DNA from 2 places in the Clostridium nitrophenolicum genome. Region 1 is predicted to be linked to the other one. Evidence: a T-box and tRNA genes for the amino acid it is inferred to sense, from the RefSeq annotation. Region 1 holds a T-box; the other holds one or more tRNA genes.
What was found. A T-box is a leader RNA that pairs with one kind of tRNA and senses whether it is charged. The one in region 1 lies ahead of leuS (leucine--tRNA ligase), so its partner is inferred to be a tRNA-Leu.

Region 1 (7,438 bases):
AAGAACTGATAACGAGCTATTAGAGAGAGAAAAAGATAAGGGAAACATTATAGCTTTTATAAAAAAGGGTAAAAAAAAACAAATAATGCTAGATAACAGTAGCTGTAATGCTGGCGCAATTGCTCAAAAGGACAATAAAACATTAGTAGTGTTCAGCGGAGATTTAGATAAAGCAATAGCATCCTTTATAATAGCTAATGGCGCAGCTTCCATGGGTAAAAAGGTTACAATGTTTTTTACCTTCTGGGGACTAAACATACTAAGGAAACATGAAAAAGTTAGTGTTTCAAAAGCCTTTATGGATAAGATGTTTGGATTTATGATGCCAAGAGGAAGCAAAAGATTAAAATTATCTAATATGAATATGCTTGGAATGGGACCTAAAATGATTAGAATGGTAATGAAAAATAAAAATGTTACATCACTTGAAGAACTAATACAAGCTGCTATAGACAGTGGAATAGAAATAGTGGCCTGTCAAATGTCTATGGATGTTATGGGACTTAAAAAGGATGAGCTAATTGATGGCGTAAAAATAGGTGGTGTAGGTTACTATCTAGGAGAAGCAGAGGACTCCAATGTAAATTTATTTATATAAACCTAAAGAAGGCCCTAATGGGTCTTCTTTATTTGAAAAATCTAGAGAAGAATCCCTTTTTATCTTTCTTATTCTCATCGTCGAAAGAAATTCCTTCTGTCAAATCTTCGTTACTCGCAGATTCTTTTTTTAGGCTTTCTTCTATTAAGTCCTTCTGGTCTCGAGTTTTATCTTTAAGCCTTTGAGGAGCACTAGGCGCAGTTATAATTTTACTAAACCAAACTAAAGCTTCCTCAGGTTTTCCAGCTCTTCTATTAAGTTCACCAATTAAATACATAATAGTGAACTTGTTCATTTCGTATATAGGAAAATCTTCATTGTAATAAGCATCACTAAATCCATCTAGGGCTTGTTTCAAAAACGTTATCTCATTATCAGCATCTTCCTTGAGACGGTACATCCATGCAAGCTTTAAGCAGTTCATAGCCTTTTTGCTTGATTTTGCTTCCGTTACAACATAGTTTAAAAGAGCAAGTTTATATCTTTCTATAGCTATATCTATGTTATATACGTCAGGGTAGCTCTTTCCGCGCCACCTAGAAGTGATTTTTTGTTTTACTGAATCTATTTGGAAACTTCTAATTTTATGAAAATCATTTTTCATAGCAGAATACCCACAGCTATTGCATACCCATGCATCATAGAAATAGGGATTTATAACACCATATCTAATAAAGCTGTCGGAATCCTTTTTTAAAATTCTGGATGCTGAAGTTTTAACAGCACGAACTTTAAAATTAACATCACATACTGGGCAAGTAACTTGCATATCATACAGTAGTGATCTTTGCTTCTCTTCTTCACTTTGTCCTATTTTTTCTTCGTCCTGATTCATCTTATCATCTTCTTTTTTATACAAATTTACATTATCAATATCTTCGAATCCTAAATTTTCTAAACCAGAAAATATATCCTTTGACATTAAAGCATCACCTTCAATATTAATAGTTTCTTGAATAATCCTATTATATCAAAAATTACAATAAAATTATATTATTTATTTATAAATAATATACTATAATAAAAGTGTAGTATAATATAAATGACAGCATATACTAATATGTAGGGGTGAATGGTTATGGCAATAGGAGAATGGAAAACATTTCTGATACCTTATGAACAAGCAGTTGAAGAATTGAAAATAAAATTTAGAAGCATAAGAAAAGAATATAGAAGAAAAAATGAATATTCACCTATTGAGTTTGTTACAGGTAGGGTGAAGGAAATATCTAGTATATTAGAAAAGGCAAATAAGTTTAATATACCTCTAGATAGAATTAGTTATGAAATGGAGGATATTGCTGGACTAAGAATCATGTGCCAGTTTGTTGATGATGTTGAGAAAGTCGTTGAGATAGTTAGAGGAAGAAAAGATATGAAGATTCTCTATGAGAAGGACTATGTCACTAATGTTAAGGGCAGCGGATATAGAAGTTATCATATGGTTATCAAGTATCCAGTAAATATGGCAGATGGGGAAAAGGAGATATTAGCTGAATTTCAAATAAGAACCTTAGCAATGAATTTCTGGGCTACTATAGAGCATTCGCTAAATTATAAATATAAACATGAAATACCTGATAATATAAAGTTGAAACTAAAATCCGCAGCGGATGCAGCCTTTCAGCTAGATCAGCAGATGCTTGAGATTAAGGATGAAATTAAGGATGCTCAAAAATTATTTGAAGTGAAATCCAGTTTAGTATCAGACATAATGAATAATATATTAACTTTGTCTTCAATGGGAAAACTTGCAGAATCTACAAGACTTCAAATACAGTTGAATAAGCTCATTGAAGAGGGTGAGGTAAATGAACTTGCTAGTCTTTTAAAATCCACAGAAAAGATATTAGAGATGTATAGGTAAGGGGCCATAAGGCCCCAAATTTTATTTTACAACAATATTTACAAGTCTACCTTTGACAACTATAACTTTTTTAACTTCTTTTCCTTCTATAGAGGCTTTTATATCGTCATTATCAAGTGCAGCTTCTTTTATTTGATCTTCAGTTAATCCTGTAGCTATATTTACTTTAGCCTTTATTTTTCCATTAACCTGAATCGCTATTTCAACTTCATCTTTTATTAAAGCCGTAGAGTCAAATGTAGGCCAATTTTCATTAAATACTGAGTAAGACATTCCAGAAAGTTCCCATTGCTCCTCTGCAAAGTGAGGTGCAAATGGTGCTATAAGTTTTATAAAGTCAAGTATAGTCTCTTTTAAGAAAGAAGAATTTTTAATATCTTCTCCAGCATATTTTGAAAGAGCATTTGTAAATTCCATTAATCTTGCTATAGAAGTGTTAAATTGGAACTTAGCAGTGTCCTCGCTTACAGCTTTAATAGCATGATGTCTCATATAGTTAAGCTCTTTCTCTGCTTTATCTAAAGTAGTTTTATTATTTTTAGGATCATTTATTTCTTCTCTGCAGGAATCTAAGATTCTCTCTATTCTGTCTACAAATCTTCCAATGGATTTAACACCATCATCACTCCATGCTCCACCTTCAGTGTAGTCAAATCCGAACATTAGATACATTCTAAATACATCAGATCCAAATTCCTTTATATAATCGTCAGGAGATATAGTATTTCCTTTAGATTTACTCATCTTTAGACCATCAGGACCAAGAATTAACCCTTGATGTCTCAATGATAAGAATGGCTCATCAAAGTTTAAATAACCCATATCTCTTAAGGCTTTAGTAAAGAATCTTGCATATAAAAGATGCATACATGCATGTTCCGGTCCACCTACATACATATCTACTGGAAGCATCTTATTTATTGTTTCACTATCAAAAGCTTTATCGCTATTTTTGTTATCAGGATATCTTAAGTAATACCATGATGAACATACAAAGGTATCTAAAGTATCCATATCTCTTTTAGCAGGTGCACCACATACAGGGCAAGTTGTGTTTATAAAATCTTCAGATTTTGATAATGGAGATTTTCCATCTGGTGAAAATTCCACATCGTATGGAAGCATTACAGGAAGATCCTTTTCAGAAACAGGAACGGTTCCACACTTATCGCAATGAATTATTGGAATAGGAGCTCCCCAGTATCTCTGTCTTGAAACTAACCAATCTCTTAATCTATAGTTTACTTTTCCTTTTCCAAGTGTCATAGTTTCAAGCTTTTTAACAACAGCAGCCTTAGCTTCATCGCCAGAAAGTCCGTCAAACTCACCACTGTTCATCATCTTTCCATACTCAACATAAGGAAGAGAATCTCCACCTTCAATTACTCTCTCTATTGGAAGATTGTATTTTGTTGCAAATGCAAAGTCTCTTTCATCATGAGCAGGAACGGCCATAACACAACCAGTACCATAAGTGTTTAATACGTAATCACCTACCCAGATAGGCACTTTTCTTCCGTTTATAGGATTTATAGCATATGCTCCAGTAAATACACCAGTCTTTTCTCTAGTTATTGACTGTCTTTCTATATCAGATTGCTTTTTAGCTTCTTCTTTATATTCATCTACTAATGTTTTAAACTCATTTGTAGTAATTTTGTCTACAATTTCATTTTCAGGTGCTATAACTACATAAGTAACTCCAAATAGAGTATCAACTCTTGTAGTAAATACATTGAATTCTAAATCAGAGTCTGCAACTTTAAAAGTTACTTCAGCACCAATAGATTTACCAATCCAGTGTTTTTGCATAGCTTTTGTTTTTTCTGGCCAGTCTAAATCATCTGATTTTTCAAGCAGTTGTTCTGCATAGTCTGTAATCTTAAAGAACCATTGAGTTAGATCTTTTTTAGTAACTTCAGTGCTGCATCTTTCACAAGCACCATCTAGAACCTGCTCATTTGCAAGAACTGTATTACAGCTAGGGCACCAGTTAACAGGTGCATTTTTTCTATAGGCTAAGCCGTTTTCAAATAACTTTACAAATATCCATTGAGTCCATTTGTAATACTCTGGGCTACAAGTAACTACCTCATTTTCCCAGTTAAACATTGTACCCATGGCCTTAAGCTGTTGCTCCATGGTTTCAATATTTTTTTCTGTTGAATCTTTAGGATGAATTCCTGTCTTAATAGCAAAGTTTTCTGCAGGAAGACCAAAAGCATCGAATCCCATTGGTTGGAATACATTATACCCCTGCATTCTTTTCATTCTTGCCCAAGAATCAACTGGTCCATAGTTAAACCAATGACCTGCATGAAGCTTACTTCCTGATGGATAAGGGAACATTTCAAGCACATATAGCTTGTTATCTAAATTATTCTCATCAAATTTATAAAGATTAGAATCTTCCCATTTTTTTTGCCACTTTTCATCAATCTTAGTATTGTAAAAGCTCATATTATCGCTCCTTTACTTTGTTTTATTATATAGTTGTTATTATTGCAAAAACTACATTAAATAATCAATTGCAGGTATTCTGCAATAATATTACAATAGTTTTAGCTAATAAAAAAAGCCTTTTCATCTCTTTACAAAGAGACGAAAAGGCTGTATTCCGCGGTACCACTCTTATTAAACTAAAGTACACTTTAGTTTCACTCAATAAAATAACGGTTTTATCCGTATCTGCTTTTCTGCAGATAAGCTCCAAGGCGAGTTCATAGATTATCAACGCTGTTTTTCACCTGCCAACAGCTCTCTTAAGAGGATAAAATATTACTATTCCTTTTCAAAGCGTATTATTAACTTTATTGTAAATTTTATAATATCAATAATTCTTTGTCAAGGGTTACATTAAAGTTTGTGTGAAATAAAAAAGACTCTTACAACTAAGAGCCTTTCTATGGCTGCCCATGAAGGATTCGAACCTCCGAATACCTGAGTCAGAGTCAGGTGCCTTACCGCTTGGCGAATGGGCAATATTGTAACACGAACAACATAAAATCTACACCAATTATTATATCATAATAGCATTTTAGTTCAACACTCTTAGTTAAAGAAGAGTTTTTGTTTTAAAATAGATATAAATTTATCAATTAAATTTTCTTATAAAGCGTCTATTCATATAGCTTATAAATAGAGATAATGCATAATCATATATCAAAAATACTATTTCAGAACCAGCTACGAGTATATATAAAGGCATATTTATATTAATGATGCCTGGGAAAAAAGCTTTATAAGCATAAAATATTATAAGCACAACAACATTAAAGAAAGCTAATTTCAATATAAACTCAATGTATATTTTTCTTATTCTTTCAATATAATATTTTATTATTCCATATAATCCGAAAAATATTATATAGGATATAACTGTAATTTTTGAGCCGGAAATAAACAAACAAATTACAGATGTAGCAAAGTAAACTATTAGCGTATTTTTTATATTAGTGGTAACAACGGATAAAGGAATAATACTTGATGCTATACCTAGTAAATAAAGCTTATTTACAGGTACTATACTGCTTAGGTATACAAAAATAACACCGAGTGCAGTAAATAGGCCGCCTTTAGATAAGTTTGAAGTTTTGTTAGTTCCTCTATCCAATATTAAACACCTCCATTTTTAGCAGCAGCTAATGAAGTCTCCGCCACCACATTCACAACAGCAGTCCAAGCAATACAAAGTAGTACAAATATTACACAAATCAGGATCTCTTCTTCTATTATTATAATAAGGTTCCCTATAAGATTGATTCATATTATTTAGCCTATTGAAAGCTTCTCGATATTTTCCATTTTGTGGTTCTATGTTACATGCTACGCTTAAATTATTGTAAGCTTCATTATACCAGCCTTTTCTTAGATTAAGCAGCCCCATAAGATAATTCCACTCGGCATCTCTAGTTGTAATTCTGCTTAGATTTTCTTCTGCATATCTGAGATTACCATTTTGTATAGCCATTTCAATAGAGCGATACATATCAGAGCTATTTTGATTATTATTCCCATAGCTAGAAGTAGAATAGGAATCATTAGAAGAATTTTTCATTAGATAATCATAAGCTTCATTAAGTTCTTTCATCTTATCTTCAGCTAACTCCCTTAATGGGTTGTTACCATATTGATCTGGATGATATTTTTTAGCCAATTCTCTATAGGCTCTTTTTATCTCATCTTTTGAAGCATTTTTACTTACTTCAAGTACTTCATACGGATTTCTCATTGTCGCAAACACTCCTTTTAAATACTTTATCCATTTTTTCCAAAAGACCATATTGTAGAATATTATACAATAGTTCTTTATTCTTTTTCAAAGGCAACTTACTTAAAAAATATGCACATTGTGAAGCACAAGTACCTAGTATAAAGTCTATTCTGTTTTCTACTTTCTTTGAAAACTCTTCGAAAGAAAGATTATCTTCATTGAAGCAAGAATTTATAACATTAAATTTATTATTTAACATATCTTTTTTTAAATCATCCCAAGCATCAATTATATATATCCATTTTCCAAGATTGTAGCCAAGCCAATATAAGGAATCTTTATTTTCACCATTTTTATAGGAAGATATAATAAAACCAGTAAGCTCAGCAAAGGGATGTGAGATGTTATCAATTGATTTACCTTTAGGATTTTTTTCTATGCTATATAGTGTATTTAACATGTTTTCTATATATATAAGGTGTCCTCTTAAGTTAACAGGAATCTTTTTTAAATATCTTTTAAAGAATAAAGAAAAAAGTCTACTCTTAACAGAGTTATCATCATTTACATTATCTAAAAGCTTATAGTAACTTAAAATTACATTACAAAATGCAGCATAGCTTAAATAATCATTATCTTTAAGAATAATTTTTTTCTTAAGTGGATGTATAGCACATCTTTGTTTTGTATAAGTTGATTTGCTGCTGTCTAGCGAATCTAGTAGTATAGCAAGGAAAGTCATATCGTAATTAAGAGCTGC
Region 2 (7,438 bases), 410 kb from region 1:
TATTGTTTTCAGCCTCAGTATTGAATTTTATATTATCATCAAATTCTTTTACGATCTCCGTTACAGAATTAGCCATATTCTCTATCTGATGTGCTAAAAGTTCTCTACATTCACTTAACCTATTTCTCCACATTTCATTTATTATATAGCCATTTACAATGTCTTCAGTGTTTTTAATAAGTACAGATCGTTTAGTGCATTTTCTTTCTAATTCATATGGTATGTCCTTCTTATTTTCTTGATAATTTCCAATAAGCTCACTAAATGCATTATAGGTATAAAAGGTTTCCCTTTTCCAGCACATAGATTTCATATTACATGTTGAGCAAACTCTATCAGCAAGATTTTCTATTAATGCACTACTTTTACTTTTCATTTCTAATTTATCGTTATCTGCTAATTTTTCTAACACTTTTGACATATTAAGGAGCACATCTGAGAAGCTATTAATCTTACCAATTAATATATCTTTAACTTTGTCAACATAGTTATCCTTGAAACACTCTTGCTTTTTTTGCCAATCTAACTCTAATTCTAATTTTCTATAAATCTTTTGTGGTATAGCAAGGAAAACTGTACAACTTATAATTGATTCTATAATTTTAAATTGTACGCCTATATCTGAGTACATCTTTAGCACAGCAAATGCTACTATGTATGCTAAGCCACTCATCCACTTTCCAGTTTCTCTAAATATTCCTGATATGAGCCCACACAAGCCATATACTCCTATAGAAGTTATCATATCATTAGATGTAACCCCTATTATAGCTCCCATTGCTACACCTGCTGCCGCACCTGCTGAACTTCCTTTTACATATCCTAGTATAAGTACAAAAGTCAATGCTATAACATTTCTTATTGATACTCCATGAATGCTTGTCCCCCATGTTCCTGCTATTATAAGAGATGCAGTTACTGCCATACTTATTATTTCCTCATTAGTATATAAATGTCTTGTTTTTAATTCTTTGAAGCATATTATTGAATAATGAATAATAAAATATAATGGAAAGATACATGTAATTTCAAAAAACGAAGTCAAAAATCCTATTGCTAAACTTAACTTTACAATTAATAATTTGTAAAGTAAAAATTCTAAAAAAATTGAAAAGAATATTAGTAATAATTTTTTCTTCTGCTCTATATTCTTTAATATATAGTTTAAAACTAAAAGTGTTGCGGTTACTATGAAATATACTGGTAAGTTTTTAACATTATTATATAAAGAAACATACCCTAACAATGTTCCAATCCCCGATACTAAAGATATTTTGTTATTCTCAGAGACTATAATTGCTATTAAATAAGCTATCCCAAATGGAGCCATAAGATTTACCATAAGTACTCTGCCAACTAAAAATGCCGCTGCAAAATAGCTAATAATTTTAAAGACATCTGATAGTTCTTGAAACTTTTGTTTTTTTTCTTCGTTTTTCATTTTTTTGATTCTTTGATATGGAAAAAGCTCCACTCCGTATTGCATCACATAACACCCACCTTATTTAATTACTTTCTACATTATAACAAAGCCATTTGGAAATAAATGTCACAAAGTAGTGTTGTGATGATTTTTTTTTAGGACATATATTCCTAAGTTTCTTTTTAATTATTTTATTTAGACAATTAATCTTAAAAAAAATATTTTCCATTATATTCCATGTCGTATATTAAAGATTTCTTTTATAATTCAACATTCTTATATATCTATAACTACATGGATATCAATTTTTAAACAATCTTGTATTATCAAGAATACAATAAAAAAACCTGTGATTTACTCACAGGTTTCATTTGGTAGCGGAAATAGGACTTGAACCTACGACACTTCGGGTATGAACCGAATGCTCTAGCCAGCTGAGCTATTCCGCCATATTATTTTTTTTGGTTGCGGAGGCAGGACTTGAACCTGCGACCTTCGGGTTATGAGCCCGACGAGCTACCAGCTGCTCCACCCCGCGACATTGGTGCTGAAGACCGGAATCGAACCGGTACGGGTTTTAAAGCCCGCAGGATTTTAAGTCCTGTGCGTCTGCCAGTTCCGCCACTCCAGCAATTAATTATGGTAGCGGAAATAGGACTTGAACCTACGACACTTCGGGTATGAACCGAATGCTCTAGCCAGCTGAGCTATTCCGCCATATTATTTTTTTGGTTGCGGAGGCAGGACTTGAACCTGCGACCTTCGGGTTATGAGCCCGACGAGCTACCAGCTGCTCCACCCCGCGACATTGGTGCTGAAGACCGGAATCGAACCGGTACGGGTTTTAAAGCCCGCAGGATTTTAAGTCCTGTGCGTCTGCCAGTTCCGCCACTCCAGCACGTTGTATCGCTATCACCTAACAACATAGACTATTATATATTATATAAATATAGTTGTCAACTATATTTATTATATTTTTCAATGTAAATATTAGGCAATGTTAAAGAGGCTAAAATTAGCCTCTTCATATCATTACTAACTTGAAGTTCTTTTACAGCCTCTACCTCTTGAATCCTGATGTTTCTTTAGATCTTGAAATCTTTCTTCACTATCCTTTAAGAACTTTGTTAATCTGTCTTCAAAATTTCCTTGATTGGGTTTAGCTTTTTCTCTTTGCCAATCTATCTCTACAGGTTTATAACTTTTTGTCTCTGGAACAGCTTGTTTTATAGATAGACTTATCTTCCCATTATCATCAACTGAAATTACTTTAACTTTTACTTTATCCTTTTCCTTCAAGTAATCTCTTATATTTTTCACATAAGTATCTGAAACCTCAGATATGTGAACCAAGCCTGTTTTTCCATCGATATCCACAAATGCTCCAAAATTAGTGATATTAACTACTGTACCTTCTAGTATGCTTCCTGCCTTTAAGGTCATATTTAAAAGACTCCTCCTTAATAAAAATAATGTTTATATAAATTAAAAATTAAAAACAGAGATTAGTTTTTTGTATCTATTACAGGAGTCTCGCCTTGTTTAATAAGACCTAGCCTTTCTCGTGCCAGTTTCTCTATATACATGTCTGATTTAGACATCTTAACTTCGTCCTGCAATTTTCGGTTCTTTTCCTTAGCTTTTTGTTCTTCTATTTTTTTATCAGCTATCTGGTTTTTTATATTACGCATGGTTATTTGCTGATTAATAAATATATAACAAACGTAAGTCAATATCAAAACAAAAATTACATTTTTTCCTTTGATTTTATTTCTCATAATATAATCACCAAACTCCCAAATAGGGATTTATTTTTAAATGCTATAATTACATTTTAATTTGATTTTCAATTTTCTTCAAGTTATTTTTTATAATTTCCTTTATTTTTTATTTTAATCAAATAAATTATGGACTGAAATGGATAAAGTATTGAGTTTCTAGTCACTCTGAACACCCTTCCTAAAAACTTAAAAACTTTATATTGAGACCTTATAAAGAATCTACTGATTAGTTTCATGTATAAATATATTCCTATTCCAATCCAAAGATATACATACATTCCTATATATGCATAGTTAGTATATAATAAAAACGTAAAAACTACTACTGAAGTAAATATCCAAAATAGAGTATCTTCTATAAATGTTACAATTTTATTTGAATTGTTAAAACCTCTTATTAATCTATATAGATCAAACAATACTCCTGTTATCATCCCTGAGACAAGACTAAATATTATTAAACCAAATTGCTGATTTATTGAAATTACCATAATAGAGCTCCTATTTAAATAGTCTTGATATTAGACTTTCTTTTTCCTTCTTAATTTGACTGTTCGTGTAGATACAAGAGTTTATAGTTCCTATGATTATTACATCTCCATTTTGCACGTCCAGTTTATTCATCTTTAAACCTTGTCCTTTTATATTAAGAGTACCGAGGTTTGTATTTAGTACTATTTGTTCTTCATTAAAACTCACTACTTCAACAACACCATTTAATATTAGTTTTTTTCTATTTTCAATACTTAATAAACTTTTCTTTTCTTCTATCTTTATTTCTTTTTTCTCCATATTATCCCCTCCACCTGTAATTAATATATGATTAACTACAAATGGATATTACTAACTAGGCAATATTGAATTAATTATATTTATATGTATTAGCTTTTATATACAAACTGCTGACAGATAGATCTGTCAGCAGTGATAGGCTGGATTATTCCTCGTCTTCTTCTCCTGATATAATTTCATACATGCCTTGCGCATTTTCCTTTTTAACATGCTCTGTAATATTTATTATTTTAGCCCTTAGAGATTTGCTAGCATACTGAATTTCTATAATATCGCCTTCTTTAACCTCTGTTCCAGGTTTAGCTACCTTCCCATTTATGCTAACTCTTCCCCCTTCACATGCCTCTTTTGCTACAGTTCTTCTCTTTATTATTCTAGAAACTTTAAGATATTTGTCTAATCTCATAGCATATACTCCTTACTAAAAGAAAAAACCTAGATTTACACCCAGGTTTTCTGAAATGATTATTTGTTTACTTTATCTTTGAATTCTTTACCAGCTTTAAATACTGGAACTGTTGATTCTGGTATAGTTATTTCTTCTTTAGTTCTTGGATTTCTGCCAACTCTTGCAGCTCTTTTTCTTGTTTCAAATGTTCCAAATCCAACTAATTGAACTTTATCTCCCTTTTCTAGTGTTTCTTCAACACTTTCTATAAAACCCTTTAACATTGCTTCTGCATCTTTTTTAGTTAATTTTGATTTTTCAGCTATGCTTGTAATTAATTCTGACTTATTCACCTTTTTTACCTCCTTAAATATCGAGTATGCTTATTCATAGCATACTAGCATATTCTTCACTAATTTTAAAAATCCTTCTTTTTTTACATCATTTTTACGTATAAAAGAGAAATTATTTATTTTTAGCCTCTTCCCAAAGCATATCCATTTGCTCTAATGTCATATTGGCCATATCAATGCCTTTAGATTTAGCTACTTCTTCTATATACGAAAAACGTTTTATAAACTTCTCTATAGTATAATTTAATGCAAACTCGGGGTCAATGTCAAGGAATCTTGCAACATTTACGGAAGCAAATATTAAATCTCCTATTTCTTCTACTATTTTTGCCATTTCTTTGCTTTTATATACACCTTTTACTTCATAATATTCTTCTAAAACCTTATCTAATGCATCTTCAATTTTATTCCAATCAAAACCAACCTTCGCAGCCTTTTTTTGAACTTTCTCAGCCCTCATGAGAGCAGGAAAATTCTTAGGCACATGTCTAAGTTCATCAGTATAACTTGTAAGCCCTTGTTCCTTTTTCTTTATTTTATCCCAATTTGTTAAAACTTCTTCAGGTGTATCTGCATTTATATTACTAAATACATGTGGATGTCTATTTATCATTTTTATGCAAATTTTCTCAATCACATCATTAATATTAAAAAATCCATCTTCTTTACCTATTTGCGCATGAAAAACTATTTGAAGTAATACATCTCCTAATTCTTCGGCCAATTTGTCGTCGTCTTTCTCATCTATAGCCTCCAGAACTTCATAGCTCTCTTCTACAAGGTATCTTTTTAAGCTCTCATGTGTCTGTTCTTTATCCCACGGACATCCATCGTTAGATCTCAATTTTTCCATTATATCTAATAAATCGTAGAAGTCTTTAGTACTATCTATATCTCTCGGAATATATATTGATGTTAGATAATCAATATCATCTTGTCTGTCTAGCTCGTATAATGGTATTTTTCTTATGCTTTCCAAGTTTTTAACACCGGCTGCCCTTACAAAGTATATTTCAAAATCATCTTTGTAATATTCCATTAGAGAAAGCTTTACCTCAGATGCAATAAATTTATCGTATACTTGAGTTATAATGGTGCCAACCCTCTTATCTAATACTTGATTATTTATGTCGAAAGCATCTATTATTTTAATTCCTTCTACAGGATCTATTTTTAGACTCTCCATGAGGGCATCTACAAAGCTGACTGCAGGAACAATCTCCGTTTCTATAGATTTTTTTCCACAAAGTTCAAGTAATATATTTACTGATTTTTCTGCGACTAAAGGATGTCCTGGCACAGCATAAACTATATCATTGAACTTATTTTGCTGATCTATTAAGTCCTCTGCTATAGAACTATATACTTGATCAAAACTTTCTCCCTCTTCGTACTTATTATCGTAAGTTTCAAATAATATATTATTATTTTTTAAATAATCTACAGTAGGGTGCTTTTCTGTTCTTAAATAAATTTTAGATGCACTTTTCAATACCTCCAGAGCCCCAATGGTAAGCGCTTCCTTCGAACCAGGCCCCAATCCAATTATTTTTATCATGCATGTTCTCTCCTTTGCTTTTTAAAAAGCTTTTTCTTCACGTAGCTATATCTAAATATTCTGAGCAAAATTACTAATATTCCATATATAATCATACCAGAAGCTATAGATATGAAGCAGGATATTTTGCTACTTATGGTATAATTATAGACATTCATGTAGATAATTACAACCGCTATTATCATTAAAAGTGATGCAAATGCCGGTTTAATAAATATATCTGAAATATTTAATCTGATCTTAAGTCTTTTAGCTAAAAACAGTATGTTTAGTAATGAGGCTACTATATAACCACCTATACTACCTACTACAGCTCCATAGATATTTATATTAGGTATAGGTACCATTAATAAAGTAATAACAACCTTTACGATGCACCCTAACGCCAAAATAAGCACAGGCATAATATAATATCCTACTCCTTGTAATATTGCAGTAGAAGTTTGTGCAATTATTATAAAAGGAATAGATATAGCTGAATACTGAAGTATTTCAAACCCAGCTGATTGGCCAGGAAAAATTAAGTCTAAAATAGGCCATGCAAGACAAAATAGTCCAGCACAAGAAGGAAGTGCAATTACCATAGAAAGCTTCATAGCTAGTTCTATTTTATTGTCAACCTCAAGTTTTCTCTTTAATATGTGTGCCTCTGCAATTATAGGAACTAACGAAGCGCATAGCGCTGCTGATAAAGTAAGCGGAACATTTATCATGATAAATGCTTTTCCAGTAAGTTGTCCATATAATATAGTTGACTGTTTATAAGTAAAACCTGCTTCTAAAAGTTTCTGTGGAACCAGCGCTGAATCTATAAGGCTCATTATACTACTTACTGCTGCTCCTAATGAAACAGGTATGGCAATATAAAGCAACTTTCCCAATACATCAGTATTGTCTCTAACCTTTTTTACCTTAAACTCTTTTCTTATCTTAAAATATTTTACTACAAGATATATACCACCAAATACTCCTCCTGCTGCTGCTCCTAATGCAGCGCCACCAGCTGAGTACTCAATACCTCTAGGTAATAATATATAGGCAAGTCCAACTCCTATAACTACCCTCCCTATTTGCTCTATAATCTGAGAAACTGCTGGATAGTTCATATTTTGAAGTCCTTGAAAAAATCCTCTAAATACACTC

Region 2: it encodes a tRNA-Leu, which carries the amino acid that the T-box ahead of leuS (leucine--tRNA ligase) is inferred to sense. The anticodon was not compared.

Annotation. Positions count from the first base shown of each region.
Region 1 is NZ_AP042469.1:92,494-99,931, forward strand. It holds gene ACZ5N4_RS00485 (DsrE/DsrF/DrsH-like family protein) at 1-598, shown strand, start outside; gene ACZ5N4_RS00490 (DUF2225 domain-containing protein) at 627-1,433, opposite strand; gene yjbM (GTP diphosphokinase) at 1,677-2,465, shown strand; gene leuS (leucine--tRNA ligase) at 2,487-4,925, opposite strand; T-box leader at 5,060-5,269, opposite strand; tRNA gene ACZ5N4_RS00505 (tRNA-Gln) at 5,372-5,446, opposite strand; gene ACZ5N4_RS00510 (hypothetical protein) at 5,560-6,078, opposite strand; gene ACZ5N4_RS00515 (J domain-containing protein) at 6,097-6,696, opposite strand; gene ACZ5N4_RS00520 (DUF5685 family protein) at 6,680-7,438, opposite strand, start outside.
Region 2 is NZ_AP042469.1:5,450,918-5,458,355, forward strand. It holds gene spoIIE (stage II sporulation protein E) at 1-1,486, opposite strand, end outside; tRNA gene ACZ5N4_RS25855 (tRNA-Met) at 1,796-1,872, opposite strand; tRNA gene ACZ5N4_RS25860 (tRNA-Met) at 1,886-1,961, opposite strand; tRNA gene ACZ5N4_RS25865 (tRNA-Leu) at 1,966-2,054, opposite strand; tRNA gene ACZ5N4_RS25870 (tRNA-Met) at 2,064-2,140, opposite strand; tRNA gene ACZ5N4_RS25875 (tRNA-Met) at 2,153-2,228, opposite strand; tRNA gene ACZ5N4_RS25880 (tRNA-Leu) at 2,233-2,321, opposite strand; gene ACZ5N4_RS25885 (S1 domain-containing RNA-binding protein) at 2,459-2,866, opposite strand; gene ACZ5N4_RS25890 (FtsB family cell division protein) at 2,929-3,201, opposite strand; gene yabQ (spore cortex biosynthesis protein YabQ) at 3,285-3,695, opposite strand; gene yabP (sporulation protein YabP) at 3,706-3,996, opposite strand; gene ACZ5N4_RS25905 (RNA-binding S4 domain-containing protein) at 4,142-4,402, opposite strand; gene ACZ5N4_RS25910 (HU family DNA-binding protein) at 4,462-4,737, opposite strand; gene yabN (bifunctional methyltransferase/pyrophosphohydrolase YabN) at 4,850-6,295, opposite strand; gene ACZ5N4_RS25920 (putative polysaccharide biosynthesis protein) at 6,292-7,438, opposite strand, start outside.